One region of the Streptomyces sp. NPDC032198 genome, then DNA from elsewhere that is predicted to be linked to it. Evidence: riboswitches for the same ligand, from Rfam matches in the RefSeq annotation. Region 1 holds a riboswitch; each other region holds the start of a gene.
What was found. A riboswitch is a leader RNA that binds a small molecule or an ion and turns the genes downstream of it on or off. The one in region 1 is predicted to bind thiamine pyrophosphate.

Region 1 (4,235 bases):
TCCTTCGACTTCTGGAGCATCCCCGCCGCGACCTCCTCAGCCGTCGCGTCCGCAGCCGCAGTACCGCCGAACTGCTCTGTGATGCTGTGGCTAATCTTCATGCTGCAGAACTTCGGACCGCACATCGAGCAGAAATGCGCCGTCTTCGCGGGCTCCGCGGGCAGCGTCTCGTCGTGGAACTCCCGCGCCGTGACCGGGTCGAGGGCCAGGTTGAACTGGTCCTCCCAGCGGAACTCGAAGCGTGCGTCCGAGAGCGCGTCGTCCCAGTCCTGCGCGCCCGGGTGCCCCTTGGCGAGGTCCGCCGCGTGGGCCGCGATCTTGTACGTGATGACGCCGGTCTTCACGTCGTCGCGGTTGGGCAGGCCGAGGTGCTCCTTGGGCGTGACGTAGCAGAGCATCGCCGTGCCCCACCAGCCGATCATCGCGGCGCCGATGCCGGAGGTGATGTGGTCGTACGCGGGCGCGATGTCCGTGGTCAGCGGGCCGAGCGTGTAGAACGGCGCCTCCTCGCAGATCTCCTGCTGAAGGTCGATGTTCTCCTTGATCTTGTGCATCGGGACGTGGCCCGGGCCCTCGATCATGGTCTGTACGTGATGACGCTTGGCGATCGTGTTGAGTTCCCCGAGCGTGCGCAGCTCGGCGAACTGCGCCTCGTCGTTGGCGTCCGCGATCGACCCGGGGCGCAGACCGTCGCCGAGCGAGTACGTCACGTCGTACGCCGCGAGAATCTCGCAGAGCTCCTCGAAGTTCTCGTAGAGGAAGCTCTCCTTGTGGTGCGCGAGGCACCAGGCCGCCATGATCGAACCGCCGCGCGAGACGATGCCGGTCTTGCGGTTGGCGGTCAGCGGGACGTACGGAAGGCGCACGCCCGCGTGCACCGTCATGTAGTCCACGCCCTGTTCGGCCTGCTCGATGACCGTGTCCTTGTAGATCTCCCAGGTCAGCGCCTCGGCCTGGCCGTCGACCTTCTCCAGGGCCTGGTAGAGCGGCACGGTGCCGATGGGCACGGGGGAGTTGCGCAGGACCCACTCGCGGGTCGTGTGGATGTTGCGCCCGGTGGACAGGTCCATGACCGTGTCGGCGCCCCACTTGGTCGCCCAGGTCATCTTGTCCACCTCCTCCTCGATGGAGGAGGTGACCGCGGAGTTGCCGATGTTGGCGTTGACCTTCACCAGGAACTTCTTGCCGATGATCATCGGCTCGATCTCCGGGTGATTGACGTTGGCGGGGATCACCGCGCGGCCCGCGGCGACCTCCGCGCGCACGACCTCGGGGTCGAGGTTCTCGCGGATCCCGATGAACTCCATCTCGGGCGTGATCTCGCCACGGCGGGCGTACGCGAGCTGCGTCACCGCCTGGCCGCCGCGGCCCCGGCGGGGCTGGCGCGGGCGGCCGGGGAAGACCGCGTCGAGGTTCTTCAGGCCACCGCGCGGCGAGGTGTGCTTGATGCCGTCGTCCTCGGGACGGGGCGGGCGGCCCACGTACTCCTCGGTGTCGCCGCGGGCGATGATCCAGTTCTCGCGCAGGGGCGCGAGGCCCCTGCGGACGTCGGTGTCGATGGACTCGTCGGTGTACGGCCCCGAAGTGTCGTACAAGGTCACGGCCTTGCCGTTGGTGAGGTGCACCTGTCGGACCGGCACCCGCAGGTCGGGGCGTGAACCCTCGACATACGCCTTGTGCCAGCCGATGGACTTCCCGGCCTCGGCCGCGACGGTGTGCTCGGCGTTTCCTACGTTCTCGCCGTTCTCGCCGTTCTCGTCGCTGCTGGAGGCAGGCGTGCGTGCGTCCGCTGTGGTCATGAGACCTACTCCCTACGCCGGCATTACCCGGTAACAGGTTCGGCGGTCGACGCAGCGGATTCCGTACGGTTCATACCGTTTCGTACGGAGGTCAGCGCCCTCTCAGCCCGGTGCTCCGAGCTCCCGCGTTTGCAAAGGTGCCTCCACGCTAGCGTCCCGTCGGGCGCGCTGAACAGAGGGCCCCCTCCGTTCTTGCGATGATCGGGCAGTGACCACCACACAGCCGCCGTCCCAGCCGCCCGCCCCGAACGTGCCGCACGACTCGCACGGGCACTCCCACAGCCATGGCCCGGCCGCCCCCGTCTCCAAGCATCTGCGCAAGGTCATCGCCGCCGTGCTGATTCCTTTCGCCGCGGCGGTGGTCGTGGGGCTCGCGGTGTTCTGGCCAGGGGGCGCACCGTCCCACGAACGCACCGGAGTCGGCTTCGACCGGCAGACCCAGTCAGCCACGGTGGCGAAGCTGAAAGAGCTCCCCTGCAGTGAGGTGAACGCCTCCCAGACTCCGCCCAACGGCGACACCTCCACCGCCGAGGAGCAGTCCGCGCAGTCCCGCGCGAAGGGCGTCTGCAAGAAGGCGACGATCGAGGTGACCAGCGGAAAGGACAAGGGCCGCACGTTCACCGAGATCGTCCAGCCGGACTCACCGCGGCAGTTGCGCCAGGGCCAGGAGGTGGTGGTCGCCTACGAGCCCACGGCCCCCGAGGCGTTGCAGTACTCGGTCACCGACGTGAACCGGAAGCTCCCCATGGCGCTGCTCGCCGGGATCTTCGCACTCGCCGTGGTCGTGGTGGGACGAATGCGCGGCGTCATGGCCCTGGTGGCGCTGGCGTTGAGCTTCCTGGTCCTGACGTTCTTCATCCTGCCCGCGATCCTGCAGGGCTCGAACCCGCTGGTCGTGGCGGTGATCGGGGCCAGCGCCATCATGCTGATCGCGCTCTATCTGTGCCATGGCCTCACGGCGCGTACCTCGGTCGCGGTCCTCGGCACGCTGATCTCCCTGCTCCTCATCGGCCTCCTCGGCTCGCTCTTCATCGGCTGGGCCTCGCTGACGGGCAACACGGACGACAACACCGGCCTGATCCACGGCCTGTATCCGTCCATCGACATGAGCGGTCTGCTGCTCGCCGGCGTCATCATCGGCTCGCTCGGCGTACTCGACGACGTGACGGTGACGCAGACGTCCGCGGTCTGGGAACTGCACCAGGCCAACCCCACGATGGGCTGGCGCGGTCTGTACGGCGCCGCCATCCGCATCGGCCGCGACCACATCGCCTCGGTCGTCAACACCCTGGTCCTGGCCTACGCGGGTGCCGCGCTGCCCCTGCTGCTGCTCTTCTCGATCGCCCAGAGCAGCGTGGGCACGGTGGCCAACAGCGAGCTGGTGGCCGAGGAGATCGTGCGCACCCTGGTCGGCTCGATCGGCCTGGTCGCCTCCGTACCGGTGACGACCGCGCTCGCGGCCCTGGTGGTCTCGGCCGACCGCTCGACTCCCACGGGCCACACGGGAAGCGCGGCCCGCCCGGGAGGCGCGAGCCACCCGGGAGGCGCGAGCAACGCTGGAGGCGCGGCCCACCCCGGAGGCGGTGCCACTCCCGCCGCCCCCGCCACCCCCGTCCTGCCCGCACCCAAGCAGAGCCGCGGCGGAAAAGGCCGACGCCGCAAGGCCTGAGGCTCGCGCGGCCCGGCGCCGCAAGGCTTACGCGGCCGATGCCACGAAATGCACCAATCTGCCGTACGGCTGCGCCCCTTGGTTCGCGGAGTCAGCCCGCGCTCTGCTCCTCGGCGAGGATCCGGTCCAGCGCTTCGTCCAGGTGCGTCTCGAAGTCGGCGAGCGCCCGCTCCTGCCCCAGCGGAACCAGCTTGTCCGTACGGTCCAAGAAGGCGAGGAGCGGTGGGATCCCCGCCCGGAACAGCGCCTGATCCGCACCGACCTGAAGCCGGATCAGTACATCGTCGAGCAGCTCGGGATCGGTGGGGGCGATGTGCACATCCCCGTCACCGCACGCCCCGCCCACCCCGTCGACCAGCAGCTCCCGCCCGAAGGCCCAGGTCACGGGTGCGTCTCCGGGGAGATGGAAGGTCAGCCGGACGGCGTAGGGATCGCCGGTCTCATAACGCAGCTCCACCGGGATGCGAAACGACAGCTCCTCGGAAACGAGGAAGCTCATCATGACCTCTGCCTGGACCGACTCGCGCATCGTCCGCCTACCCCGTCGCTAAAGCTCGACTGGCCAGGAACCAACTCCCTGACACTCATGGCATCTTGCTTAACGTACACATCAGATCACAAGGAGTGAGTTTTCAGATGCTGATAGAGAAGGCAAGTGTCCCCAGTAGCCTTCCGATCTCATTCTGCAAGCGTTCAGCCGCAGGGAGTAGCCGGTCCGCCTGATAGGACGGAACGGAAATTGCCATGGTGGCCGCGGTGTTACCCGC
Region 2 (4,235 bases), on a different contig from region 1:
GGAGTTCCTGATCGACGGCGGCACGTGGTGGCAGGGGCTGCTCATCGGCCTCGCGGTCGCCGCGAGCGCGACGCTCGGGGACCTGGGCGAGTCGATGATCAAGCGTGACCTCGGCATCAAGGACATGGGCACGCTGCTGCCGGGACACGGCGGCATCATGGACCGCCTCGACTCACTGCTGCCGACCGCACCGGTGGTCTGGCTGCTGCTGGTCATCTTCGTCGGGTCCGGCTGACCTGCGCTTGTGTACGTGAGGGGCTCGCCGTCCAGCTGGACGGCGAGCCCCTTTTCGCATGCCGCGCGCAGTGTGCCGTACGCCGCTTACTTCAGCTTGTGGCACGCCTTCTGCGAGAGGTTCTTCCACTGCACACAGACCAGCGTGCCCTTGCGGAGCTTGGGCCCCGTGGTGGTCCCGACCTTGCCCCACTCGACCTCGGCGGCGTTGCCGTGCGGAACCGAGTGGGCCTTGCGCCAGCTCTTGCCGACGTGGGTCGAGCCGCCCGGCTGCTTGTACAGCCAGCGGGCCTTACCCGCCTTGTACGGAGACCTGGCCGACTGGACGTAGTTCAGGCCACGCTTGGTGGACCCCTTCTTGTTCCAGTAGAAGAAGGAGACCGAGTAAGCGCAGGTCCTGCCGCTCTGCTTCACGCAGCGCACTTCCTGGTGCTTGCTGACCGCCGCGGCCCGGACCCCGGTCCCGGCGTGGGCCGGTGCCGCGGTCGTCACGGCGAGCGCCGCGGTGGCGCCGATCAAGAGCGCCTTCCCCGTTTGATTCAACACGTGCTGATTACCTCCAGCGAAGTTGATGTTGTCAGGGAAGACTCTAGTGATCTATGTCAGGCACATGACAGACCTTCGGCCGACCGGTTCTCAGCGCCGCCGTGGGTGGACAGGGGAGGGCTCTCATCGTCTGCGACACTGGAAGGACCATGCCTGTACCCGGAGAACTCACCTTTGTCGCGCCCCGCGGAGCCAAGAAGCCGCCGCGGCATCTCGCCGACCTCACGCCCGCCGAGCGCAAGGAAGCCGTTGCCGCTGCCGGCGAGAAGCCGTTTCGCGCCAAGCAGCTTTCGCAGCACTACTTCGCGCGGTACGCGCACGACCCGGAGCAGTGGACCGACATTCCCGCCGGTTCACGTCAGAAGCTTCAGGAGGCGCTGCTTCCCGAGCTGATGTCCGTGGTGCGGCACATCAGCTGTGACGACGACACCACGCGCAAGACGCTGTGGCGGCTCTTCGACGGGACGCTCGTCGAGTCCGTGCTCATGCGCTATCCGGACCGCGTGACGATGTGCATCTCGTCGCAGGCCGGGTGTGGGATGAACTGTCCGTTCTGTGCCACCGGGCAGGCCGGGCTCGACCGGAATCTGTCGACCGCCGAGATCGTGCACCAGATCGTTGACGGGATGCGCGCGCTGCGGGACGGGGAGATCCCTGGAGGGCCCGCTCGGCTCTCCAACATCGTGTTTATGGGGATGGGCGAGCCTCTTGCCAACTACAACCGGGTGACCGGGGCGATTCGCAGGCTGACCGATCCCGAGCCGGACGGTGTGGGCCTCTCGCAGCGTGGCATCACCGTGTCGACCGTCGGTCTGGTGCCCGCCATCCACCGGTTCGCCGACGAGGGCTTCAAGTGCCGCCTCGCCATCTCGCTGCACGCGCCCGACGACGAGCTCCGCGACACCCTCGTACCCGTCAACACGCGCTGGAACGTGCGTGAAGTGATGGACGCCGGGTGGGAGTACGCCGCCAAGTCGGGGCGTCGCCTCTCCATCGAGTACGCGCTGATCCGCGACATCAACGACCAGGCCTGGCGCGGTGACCGCCTCGGGCGGCTGCTGAAGAACAAGCCCGTGCACGTGAACCTCATTCCGCTGAACCCGACGCCCGGGTCGAAGTGGACGGCCTCGCGGCCCGAGGACGAGAAGGCCTTCGTGGACGCCATCGCCGCCCATGGCGTGCCCGTCACGGTTCGTGACACCCGTGGCCAGGAGATCGACGGGGCGTGCGGTCAGCTCGCCGCGTCGGAGCGCTAGCCCGCCGGGCGATAGGCTGGCCGAAACACATCTTCATAGCCGGAACACATCTTCATATTCCGACAGGGGAGCGCCACAGCGCTGAGAGTGCGGCAGCCAAGGACAGGTTGGCCGCAGACCCTCTGAACCTTGCCCGGGTCATTCCGGGTAGGAAGTTCGGACATCACTCAAGCTGTTGCGCCCTGCCCGCGGACCGGTCCGATCCGGTCTGTTCCGCGGGCAGGGCCGCGTCTCTTCCTGGTCACTCCAGGAGGAATGAACTCAGTGAGCACCACCAAGAAGGTCACGGTCACCGCGGTCGCGGTGAGCATCGGGCTCGTCGCGCTCTCCGCGTGCGGCAGCTCGTCGGACAGCGGCGACAAGGCCGACTCCAAGAGCGTCACGCTCGTCAGCCATGACTCCTTCAACGTCTCCAAGGACGTACTGAAGGCGTTCGAGAAGAGCTCCGGCTACAAGGTCAACGTGCTGAAGGACGGCGACGCCGGTGCGGCCGTGAACAAGGCGATCCTGTCCAAGGACAACCCGCAGGGCGATGTCTTCTTCGGCGTCGACAACACCCTGCTCTCGCGCGCGCTCGACAACGGTCTCTTCCAGTCGTACGAGGCCAAGGGCTCGGAGAAGGTCGGGCCGGAGTTCCGGGTCGACGGGGACAAGCACCGGGTGACGCCCGTCGACAGCGGCGACATCTGCGTCAACTACGACAAGAAGTACTTCGCCGACAAGAAGCTGGCGCCGCCGAAGTCCTTCGCGGATCTGACCAAGCCCGCCTACAAGGACCTGTTGGTCACCGAGAACGCCTCGACCTCCTCGCCCGGCCTCGGATTCCTGCTCGGCAGCGCCGCGCAGTACGGCGACGACGGCTGGCAGGGCTACTGGAAGAAGCTCAAGGCCAACGGCGTCAAGGTCGTCGACGGCTGGGAGCAGGCCTACAACGAAGAGTTCTCCGGGTCCGCCGGCGGCAAGAAGGCCAAGGGCGACCGGCCGCTCGTCGTCTCGTACGCCTCGTCGCCGCCCGTCGAGGTGCTCTACGCCAAGCCGCAGCCCAAGCAGGCGCCGACCGGCGTCGCGACCGGCACCTGCTTCCGGCAGGTCGAGTACGCGGGTCTGCTCAGCAACGCCAAGAACGAGAAGGGCGGCAAGGCGCTGCTCGACTTCCTGATCGGCGCCGAGTTCCAGAAGGACATGCCGCTGAACATGTTCGTGAACCCGGTGCGGGAGAAGACCGAGCTGCCCGAGCTGTTCGTCAAGCACGGCGTGAAGGTCGACGACCCGGAGACCATGGACCCGAAGAAGATCGCCGACAACCGTGATCAGTGGGTCAAGTCGTGGACCTCGCTCGTACTGAAGTAAGCGGATCCCCTAAGGGGAGCGCTTCCCGTAAGGGGCGCTCGCGCGGGGGCGCGGCGCGGCTCGGTCTGATGGCCGTGCCCGTCGCGTTCTTCGCGGTCTTCTTCGCCTATCCGGTCGCCGCGATCGTCGCGCGCGGCTTGAAGGTGGGCGGGGCGTGGCAGTTCGGGCGGATCGCGGAGGTCGTCGGGCAGTCCGACGTCCGGCACGTGCTGTGGTTCACCACCTGGCAGGCGCTCGCGTCGACCGCGCTCACGCTGCTGATCGCGCTCCCCGGCGCGTATGTCTTCGCGCGCTTCGAGTTCAGGGGCAAGCAGGTGCTCCGGGCGGTCGTCACGGTGCCGTTCGTGCTGCCGACGGTCGTCGTCGGGACCGCGTTCCTCGCGCTGCTCGGCCGGGGCGGGCTGCTCGACGAGATGTGGGGCGTGCGCCTCGACACGACTGTGTGGGCGATCCTGCTCGCGCACGTCTTCTTCAACTACGCCGTCGTCGTACGGACGGTGGGCGGGCTCTGGTCGCAGCTCGACCCGCGCCAGGAAGAGGCCGCGCGGATGCTCGGCGCCTCGCGGTGGACCGCGTGGCGGACCGTGACGCTGCCCGCGCTCGGGCCCGCGGTAGCCGCCGCCTCGCTCATGGTCTTCCTGTTCACCTTCACCTCGTTCGGTGTGGTGCAGATCCTCGGCGGGCCCGCGTACTCGACCCTCGAGGTCGAGATCTACCGGCAGACCGCCCAGCTCCTCGACCTGTCCACGGCCGCCGTCCTGACGATCGTTCAGTTCGTGGCGGTGGGCTTGATCCTCGCCGTGCACGCGTGGACGGTGCGCAGGCGGGAGAGTGCGCTGAAGCTCGTCG
Region 3 (4,235 bases), on a different contig from region 1:
CGTCACGCAGGGTGCATCCCGCGACGTACTCCATCGCGAGATAGACGTACGCACCGTCGGCGCCCTGGTCGTACACCCCCACCACGTTCGGGTGCGAGAGCCGGGCGATCGACTTCGCCTCGCGGATGAAGCGCTCGACGAATGAGACGTCGGCGGCCAGCGTCGGGTGCATCACCTTGAGCGCGAGCACGCGGTCGAGGCGGGTGTCCACGGCCCGGTAGACCGTGGCCATCCCGCCGACCGCGATCCGCCCGTCCACGCGGTAGCGGCCGTCGAGCACCTGCCCGACGAGCGGGTCCTGAAGGGTCGTGTCCACGCAGGGAGTCTACGAGCCACCGCTGACACCGTTGCCCGCCCGGTCGGACTCGGGCCCCGACTGCAGCCGAGCTGTAACAGGGGCGGGACGCTCAGAACGCGGGCCGCTCCGGGTCGAGCCGGGCCATTCCCTCCACGGGCGAGGACGCCTCGGCGAAGTGGCGCCGGGGAATGCGCCCCGCACGGTACGCGAGCCGTCCGGCCTCGACGCCGTGCCGCATGCCCTCGGCCATCAGGACCGGTTCCTGCGCCCGGGTAACAGCGGAGGCGAGCATCACACCCGCGCACCCCAGTTCCATCGCGAGCGCCGCGTCGGACGCCGTGCCCGCCCCCGCGTCCAGGATCACCGGCACGCCCGCGCGCTCGACGATCAGCTGGAAGTTGTGCGGGTTGCGGATGCCGAGCCCCGAGCCGATGGGGGAGCCCAGCGGCATGATCGCCGCGCAGCCCACGTCCTCCAGCTTCCGGGCAAGCACCGGGTCGTCGTTCGTGTACGGGAGGACCGTGAAGCCGTCGTCGACGAGGGTCTCGGCGGCGTCGATGAGCTCGATCGGGTCGGGAAGCAGCGTGCGCTCGTCCGCGATGACCTCCAGCTTGACCAGGTCGGTGCCGAGCGCCTCCCGCGCGAGCCGGGCGGTCAGGACGGCCTCGCCCGCGGTGAAGCAGCCCGCCGTGTTCGGCAGCACACGGATGCCGAGGCGGTCCAGGACGGAGAGCACGGAGCCCTGCACGCCGGGATCGAGGCGGCGCATCGCGACCGTCGTCAGCTCCGTCCCGGAGGCGACGAGGGAGCGTTCCAGGACGTCGAGGCTCGGCGCACCGCCCGTACCCATGATCAGTCGGGAGGAAAGGGTGAGCCCGCCGATGGCGAAGGGATCGTCTGCCATGTCGGTTCAGCCTCCTTGTACGGCTGTGAGGACCTCGACGCGGTCGCCGTCATTGAGCGGGGTGTCAGACCAGCGCGTGCGCGGGACGACGGTTTCGTTGAGGGCGGCGGCGACGCCGGACGGGGCCGTGGTCAGGGTGGCGACGAGGGCGTCGAGCGTGGTGCCCGCGGCAACGTCGCGTGCTTCTCCGTTGACGGAGACGGCTGTCACTGCTGGGAGGGTCATGCGGGCTGCTCCATGAAGCGCTGCGTGCGGGGGGTGCCGGCGAAGCGCAGAGGGGTGAACCCCCGCGCCTCGTCGGGCAGTTCGCCGGTGGTCAGGGCGTGCGCCATGACGTCACCGGTGACGGGCGTCAGAAGGACGCCGTTGCGGTAGTGCCCGGTGGCCAGCTGGAGGCCGGGGAGCGCGGTCGGGCCGAGCAGCGGCGCGTTGTCGGGGGAGCCGGGGCGCAGGCCCGCGCGGGTCTCCGTCAGCGGCAGTTCCGTGATGCCGGGTACGAGCTCGTGGGCGTCCCGCAGCAGCTCGTACACGCCGCCCGCCGTGACCGTCGTGTCCCAGCCGAGTTCCTCGCTGGTCGCGCCGACGACGAGCTCGCCGTTCTCGCGCGGCACCAGGTAGACGTGGCTGCCACGCACCACGGCGCGCACGGTGCGGCTCAGGAACGGCGCGTACCGCTGCGGCACCGTGAGCCGCAGCACCTGCCCCTTCACGGGGCGTACTGGCGGCAGGACACCCTCGGGGACGCCGGAGAGGCGTCCGCTGAGGCTGCCCGCGGCGAGCACGGTCTGACCGGCCTCCAGGGCGGTGCCGTCGGCGAGGACGACTCCGGTGGCCCGGTCCCGTACGACCGAGAGACGGTCCACCCACGCGTGGTGGAAGGCCACGCCCGCCCGCTCGCAGGCCACCAGGAGCGCCGCGGCGAGCCTGCGCGGGTCGATCTGGTGGTCGCCGTCGACGCGCAGTCCGCCCCGGACCCCCGGTGCGAGCATCGGTTCGAGGCGGCGGCACTCGCGCCCGCTCAGCCACTCCGAGGCGAGCCCCGACTGCTGCTGAAGGGCGTGCAGCTCCCGCAGATGGGCACGGTCGTCGGAGTCGAGCGCCACGGCGAGCGTGCCGCACGCGCGGTAGCCGAGATCGCGGCCGCTCGCCTCGGTCAGCTCGGCCGCGAACTCGGGATAGCGCTGCGCGGAGGCCAGATTCAGGCCGAGCAGCGTCTGCTCCCCGTAGTGCAGCTCGGTGACGGCGGCCAGCATGCCCGCGGCGACCTGCGCCGCGCCGCCGCCGGGCTCGGGGTCCACGACCGCGGCGGACAGGCCGCGCTGGGCCGCCCGCCAGGCCGTGACCAGGCCGATGATGCCGCCCCCGACGACAAGGACGTCGGTCGTCTCTCGGGGTGGTGTACGTGGATGCATGGGCGTCCAGCCCCTCCCTTCGCCGGCATGACCCGGATCAGGTTCGTACGGTCGGAGGCCGTCCAGCCTCCCTCTCAGCCCGGTGCGTCCGGGCTCCCGCGAGTGCTCTGCACGGCAACCTTAGCCTTTGGTGTCCCGGGGTAGGTAGGGCAGCTGTGCGGTCAGGAGCAGTGACGGTGTGTCAGAGATCTCCTCGCGGGGCCCTGAGACGCGCGTCGCCCGCCGCCCTAGAGTGATCGGGTGAGTGAGCAGCGGAGGCAGGAAGAGCGCCGGGTCGTCATCGTCGGTGCGGGGATGGCCGGGGTGCAGACCGCCGTGGCCCTGCGCGAGCAGGGGTTCGCCGGGGCGGTCACCCTGATCGGCGCGGAGCCCCATCAGCCGTACGACAGGCCGCCGTTGTCCAAGGCCGTGCTGCTCGGCAAGGCGGAGGGCTCCGCCTTCGACATCGACTTCGAGGCGCTCGGCATCGAGCTGAGCCTGGGCCACGAGGTCACGGGCGTCCGCCCCGCGGACCACGCACTGGACACCGCGTCGGGCCCGGTGCCCTACGACGCCCTCGTCATCGCCACCGGCGCCCGGCCCATCCTGCTGCCCGGCGTCTCCGGGGTCCCCGGCGTCCATCTGCTGCGCACCCTCGACGACGCCGAGCGGCTGCGGCCCGTGCTCGCCGAACAGCACCGCATCGTGGTCGTCGGCGCCGGCTGGATCGGCGCCGAGTTCGCGACCGCCGCACGCGAGGCGGGCTGCTCGGTCACTGTCGTCGAGGCCGCCGCGCGACCGCTGGCCGGGGCGCTGCCCGCGGAGGTCGCGGCGCCGATGACGTCCTGGTACGCCGACTCCGGAGCCGAGCTGCGCACCCACGCGCGCGTGGACCGCGTCGAGCCCGGCAGCGTCCTCCTGGACGACGGCACCCGGCTGCCCGCGGACGCGGTCGTCGTCGGTATCGGCGCACGCCCCGCCACGGACTGGCTCGCGGACTCCGGCATCACCCTGGGCGCCCACCGTGAGGTCCTCGCCGACGACCACCTGCGGACGTCGGAACCCGATGTGTACGCGGTCGGCGACTGCTCCTCCTTCCCTTCGGGAAGGTATGGCGAGCGCCTGCTCGTCCACCACTGGGACAACGCCCTCCAGGGCCCGCGCACGGTCGCGGCGAACATCATCGGCGAGACCCCTTCGGCGTACGACCCGGTCCCGTACTTCTGGTCCGAGCAGTTCGGCCGCTTCGTCCAGTACGCCGGTCATCACGCGTCCGCCGACGAGCTGGTGTGGCGCGGCGACCCCTCGGGGGCGGCCTGGAGCGTGTGCTGGCTCCGGCGGGGCGCCCTGGTCGCCCTCCTCGCGGTGGGCCGCCCCAGGGACCTGGCACAGGGCCGCAAGCTGATCGAGGCGGGCGCCCGCCTGTCCGCCGAGCTGGCGTCGGACCCCGCCGTACCGCTCAAGAAGGCAGTGCTGCCCTAAGCGCTGCCGGGACCGCTGCCGGGACCGCTGCCGGGACCGAGGGGGACCCGCTGCCCGGCCGCTGTCGGTGCCCGGAGCTAGGCTTGTCCCCGTGACCGAGATTGACGCAAAGACTGATGCTCTCGTCCCCGAGTGGCTCCACCTCCCCGACATCGCAGAA
Region 4 (4,235 bases), on a different contig from region 1:
GGCGGTGCTGCGCTGGCAGGGGGACGCGGTGGAGGCGTACGCGCTCTGCGGTCGTACGGACGAGGCCCGCGGTCTGCTGGAGCACATGCAGGAACGGGTGGGAGCGCACCCCGCGCACGCCGCTCTGCGCGCAGCGCTGACCCGCGCCCGAGGCCTGTGCCGCTACCTCGACGGTGCCGACGCCGTCGAAGAGGCCGCGGAACTCCTGGCGGACGCTGCCCACGGTTTCGCCGCGCTCGGCCTCCCCGTCGAGGAGGGCCGCACCCACCTGCTGCGCGGCCGTGTCGAGCGCCGCCGTCGGCGTGCCGCCGCTGCGCGAACGGCGTGGGAAAGGGCTCGTACGCTCTTCGAGGACGCCGAAGCACGCCCCTGGACCGCGCTCGCGAACAACCACCTGACCCACCTGACAGGCCATCCCTCCGCACCCAGCAGCTCGGCTCCGCCGACGCCCCAGCGTCTGACCGAACACGAGTTGCATCTGGCCGAACTCGTGCGCACCGGCGCGACGAACCAGGAAGCGGCCCAGCAGATGTTCATCTCGGTCAAGACCGTAGAAACCGTGCTGAGCCGCATCTACCGCAAACTCGGCATCCGCTCCCGCACCCAACTCGCCACCGCGCTCACCCGTGACCGCTGACCGCTGCGCGGTGACGCTCCGACGACGAGGGCCACCGGGGTCACCGATGCGCCGAGCCGCCCAGGGCGTCGCGGCCCTGCTCAAACGGCACGGCTGGACCTGCCAGCTCCCCGCCCGCCGGGCCCTGGAACCTCCACGGTGTCTTCGAGCTGACCGTTCTTGTCCACTATCGAGTAGAAGTTGCGATGGACCGTCACGTCGGCGATACCAACCGACCGACGCTCACCACCGTCGAGGGGCACACGCATGATCTGCTCGCCGTCGGCAAAGCGCCGGGGAAGCAACCGAGGCGAGGGCCGCCCAGTGCCATAATCGTGTTGACCGCCCCCGGCAGGCAGTGCTGGAGTCGGCGCGTGGACAGCATCCCCGCCAACCGGCGGCTCTGGAACCAGATCAGCAGCGCCTACCAGCACGAGCACGACCCGCAAATCGGCGCCACACCCCGGCTGTGGGGCATGTACTCCATCCCCGACGCGCACCTGCACGCCCTGGGCGACGTCACCGGCAAGCGCGTCCTCGAACTCGGCTGTGGCGCCGGCCAGTGGTCCAGGGCGCTCGCCGCCGAGGGTGCCTCCGTGGTCGGGATCGACCTGTCCGAAGCCCAACTCGCCGCAGCGGCCCGCGCGATGGGAGCCGTCCGCTACCCGCTGGTGCAAGGCGCCGCCGAACAACTCCCCTTCGCCGCCGACAGCTTCGACCTGGTGTTCTGCGACTTCGGTGGGCTCAGCTGGGCGCCCCCGCACCTGGCCGTCCCGCAGGCCGCACGCGTCTTGGGCCGAGGCGGGCGCCTGGTGTTCAACGTCGCCAGCCCTTGGTTCGAAGCTTGCTACGACGAAGCCGCCAGCCGCGTGACCACGACGCTGCAGAAGGACTACTTCGGGCTGAGCGCCATCGCCGAAGACGACGGCGCGACCAGCTATCAGCTCACCTACGGCGACTGGGTCAAGGTCCTGCGCGGCGCGGGTCTCATCATCGACGACCTCATCGAGCCGCGGCCCGAACTCGGAACACCCAACGGCTACAACGAAACCGACCCTCCCGACTGGGCACACCGCTGGCCGGCGGAACTGCTCTGGGTAACCCACAAACCATAAGTTCCGCCGTGCCGAGACGTGAAGCCCGGTGGGCCAACCGCCGAGCTTGGAGAGATCTCCCATTGCAAAGGTTGACGGGTTGACGAAATCTGGAGCTATGCAGGATCGCATCGGTCAGGTGGTCGCGGGATTCACCGACGCACTGCACAGCCTCAGAGACCTCGTCACGGACCTCCCGCCCGGCGAGCAATACGACACGGGCTACGAGTCTGCGCCCAGAGTGTGCACCAGGGCGGCGGCCTTGTCAGTTCCTCCGGCAGAGCCGTGTCCTGCCGTGCGGTGCCCCGAGTGCGAACTCCCGTTCCCGGGGGAGGTACATTGCGTGGTGACCACCGCGGGAGCTCGGGAGTAGCCGGGCTGAGAGGGCGGACGGGACTTGCTCCCCTTTCCGCCGACCGCATGAACCTGGACCGGGTAATGCCGGCGTAGGAAGAGTGTTGACGATGGATGCTGCCTCCGTACCTGCCCAGAACGGCCCTGCCGTTTCCCGTGATGCCGTGGCGGACGTGATCGCGTCGCTGCGGAGCTCCGCACCCCTTGTGCACTGCCTGACCAACGTCGTGGTGTCGCAGTTCACCGCGAACGTGCTGCTCGCGGCGGGGGCCTCCCCCGCGATGGTGCACAGCCCGCAGGAGGCCGGAGCACTGGCCCGGGTGGCCGGGGGCGTCCTGATCAACCTGGGGACGGTCACGTCCGCGACGGCCGAGGCGATGCGCGTCGCGGTCAAAGAAGCGGCCGGGGCCGGGCGCCCGTGGGTGCTCGACCCGGTGGCGGTCGGCGCGCTGCCCTGGCGCACCGGCCTGGCCCGCGAACTCCTGGAGATCGCGCCTCCAGCGGTCATTCGCGGCAATGCTTCCGAGATCCTGGCCCTGGACAGCGGCGGCACGGGCGGGCGCGGCGTGGACAGCACGGACGCCCCCGAGGCGGCGCTGGACGCGGCCGGCGGGCTGGGCCGGCGCTACGGCTGCGCGGTCGCTGTGAGCGGTCCGGAGGACGTCCTTACGGACGGGACGCGCGTGGTGCGTGTGGCCAATGGTCACCCGCTGCTGCAACGGGTGACGGGTACCGGCTGCTCACTGGGCGCCCTGGTGGCTGCTTGCACGGCCGTCACGGGCGATGCACTGCTGGCCGCCACTGCCGCGTCGGGCCTGCTCACCGTGGCCGCGGAGAGTGCCGCCACGCGCTCGACGGGGCCCGGCACGTTCGCGGTCGCACTGATCGATGCACTGTACGAGCTCAGCCCGGACCGGCTCGCCGAGGCTCTCAACCTGCGCTGAGCGCAGCGGTGTTGCCGGGTTGGCAGCGAGCGGTCGGCCGAACGCCACCTGCTGAACAGCCTCCGCCGACCTGGGGTGCGACCCCACCACCAAGTGCGTCAGACCCCGCAGACGCACACCCTCGCCCCTGCGGACAACTCAAGGTTCCTGCACGTCAGGGCCCTGCCTTTCCCTGCACCTCCCGATGCGTTTCCCCCGCCCTTCCCCGGCCGGGAGACCCCAAGGAGCAACCCATGCGACCACCACTTGACCTATCCCTGTATCTCGTCACCGACACCCGGCTCTGCGGCGACCGTGGTGTCGCGGCCACAGTGGCGGCCGCCGTCAAGGGCGGTGTGACCGCTGTCCAGTTGCGCGATCCGGACGCGGACGCCCGCACGCTGTGCGCGCTGGGCCGGAGGATCCAGGCCGAACTCGCCGGCACCGGTGTCCCCTTGATCGTCAATGATCGTCTGGATGTGGCGGTCTGGTTGGACGCGGACGGCGTCCACCTGGGGCAGCGGGACCTCTCCCCCACGACCGCCCGGCAGCGGCTCGGCCCCCATGCCTACATCGGCCTGTCCGTCAGCCGTCCCGGGCAGCTGGCGCACGTACCGGATGCCGTCGACCACCTCGGTGTCGGTCCGGTGTTCCCGCAGTCCACCAAGCCAGACGCGGACGCCCCGCTCGGCCTGGGAGGCCTGGCCCGGATCGTCCAGGAGAGCCCGCTGCCATGCGTGGCCATCGGCGGGATCGGCGCATCCGAGGCCGCCGCGGTCAGGGCAAGCGGTGCGGCCGGGCTCGCTGTCGTCAGCGCGGTCTGCGGACAGTCCGACCCCGAGGCCGCAGCGCACTCCCTCATCCGCACCCTGCGCCAGGAGGTCCCCGCGTGACCAGCCCGCCCATCGCCCTCAGCATCGCCGCCAGCGACCCCTCCGGCGGCGCCGGCATCCAGGCCGACCTGAAGGCGTTCTCCGCCAACGGCGCCTACGGAACAGCAGTCCTGACCGCCCTGACCGCACAGAACACCCAGGGCGTCACCGGCATCCATGCCGTGCCTGCGGCGTTCGTCACCGAGCAGCTCGACACGCTGTTCGCCGACGTCCGGGTGGACGCCGTCAAGATCGGAATGCTGGCCGACGCCGCCATCGCCGCAGCCGTCGCGGACGCGCTGGAGCGCCACCGCCCCCGCTACGTCGTCCTGGACCCCGTCATGGTCTCGACCAGCGGTCACCGCCTCCTGGAGGC

Region 2: it holds a riboswitch for thiamine pyrophosphate, as region 1 does, so the genes downstream of both, AB0E78_RS28205 (thiamine ABC transporter substrate-binding protein) here and thiC (phosphomethylpyrimidine synthase ThiC) in region 1, are expected to answer to the same signal.
Region 3: it holds a riboswitch for thiamine pyrophosphate, as region 1 does, so the genes downstream of both, thiO (glycine oxidase ThiO) here and thiC (phosphomethylpyrimidine synthase ThiC) in region 1, are expected to answer to the same signal.
Region 4: it holds a riboswitch for thiamine pyrophosphate, as region 1 does, so the genes downstream of both, thiM (hydroxyethylthiazole kinase) here and thiC (phosphomethylpyrimidine synthase ThiC) in region 1, are expected to answer to the same signal.

Annotation. Positions count from the first base shown of each region.
Region 1 is NZ_JBEZVL010000002.1:208,363-212,597, forward strand. Features, by position in the region: gene thiC (phosphomethylpyrimidine synthase ThiC) at 1-1,799, opposite strand, end outside; TPP riboswitch at 1,792-1,936, opposite strand; gene AB0E78_RS06105 (YibE/F family protein) at 2,008-3,468, shown strand; gene AB0E78_RS06110 (SsgA family sporulation/cell division regulator) at 3,560-3,997, opposite strand; gene AB0E78_RS06115 (IclR family transcriptional regulator C-terminal domain-containing protein) at 4,101-4,235, opposite strand, start outside.
Region 2 is NZ_JBEZVL010000011.1:90,975-95,209, reverse strand. Features, by position in the region: gene AB0E78_RS28220 (phosphatidate cytidylyltransferase) at 1-235, shown strand, start outside; gene AB0E78_RS28215 (hypothetical protein) at 322-780, opposite strand; gene rlmN (23S rRNA (adenine(2503)-C(2))-methyltransferase RlmN) at 930-2,036, shown strand; TPP riboswitch at 2,091-2,208, shown strand; gene AB0E78_RS28205 (thiamine ABC transporter substrate-binding protein) at 2,292-3,386, shown strand; gene AB0E78_RS28200 (iron ABC transporter permease) at 3,455-4,235, shown strand, end outside.
Region 3 is NZ_JBEZVL010000001.1:416,461-420,695, reverse strand. Features, by position in the region: gene pknB (Stk1 family PASTA domain-containing Ser/Thr kinase) at 1-316, opposite strand, end outside; gene AB0E78_RS01975 (thiazole synthase) at 408-1,202, opposite strand; gene thiS (sulfur carrier protein ThiS) at 1,209-1,427, opposite strand; gene thiO (glycine oxidase ThiO) at 1,424-2,614, opposite strand; TPP riboswitch at 2,612-2,724, opposite strand; gene AB0E78_RS01960 (FAD-dependent oxidoreductase) at 2,909-4,075, shown strand; gene AB0E78_RS01955 (Rv2175c family DNA-binding protein) at 4,167-4,235, shown strand, end outside.
Region 4 is NZ_JBEZVL010000008.1:354,917-359,151, reverse strand. Features, by position in the region: gene AB0E78_RS23435 (helix-turn-helix transcriptional regulator) at 1-637, shown strand, start outside; gene AB0E78_RS23430 (class I SAM-dependent methyltransferase) at 991-1,731, shown strand; TPP riboswitch at 2,056-2,181, shown strand; gene thiM (hydroxyethylthiazole kinase) at 2,229-3,008, shown strand; gene thiE (thiamine phosphate synthase) at 3,242-3,880, shown strand; gene thiD (bifunctional hydroxymethylpyrimidine kinase/phosphomethylpyrimidine kinase) at 3,877-4,235, shown strand, end outside.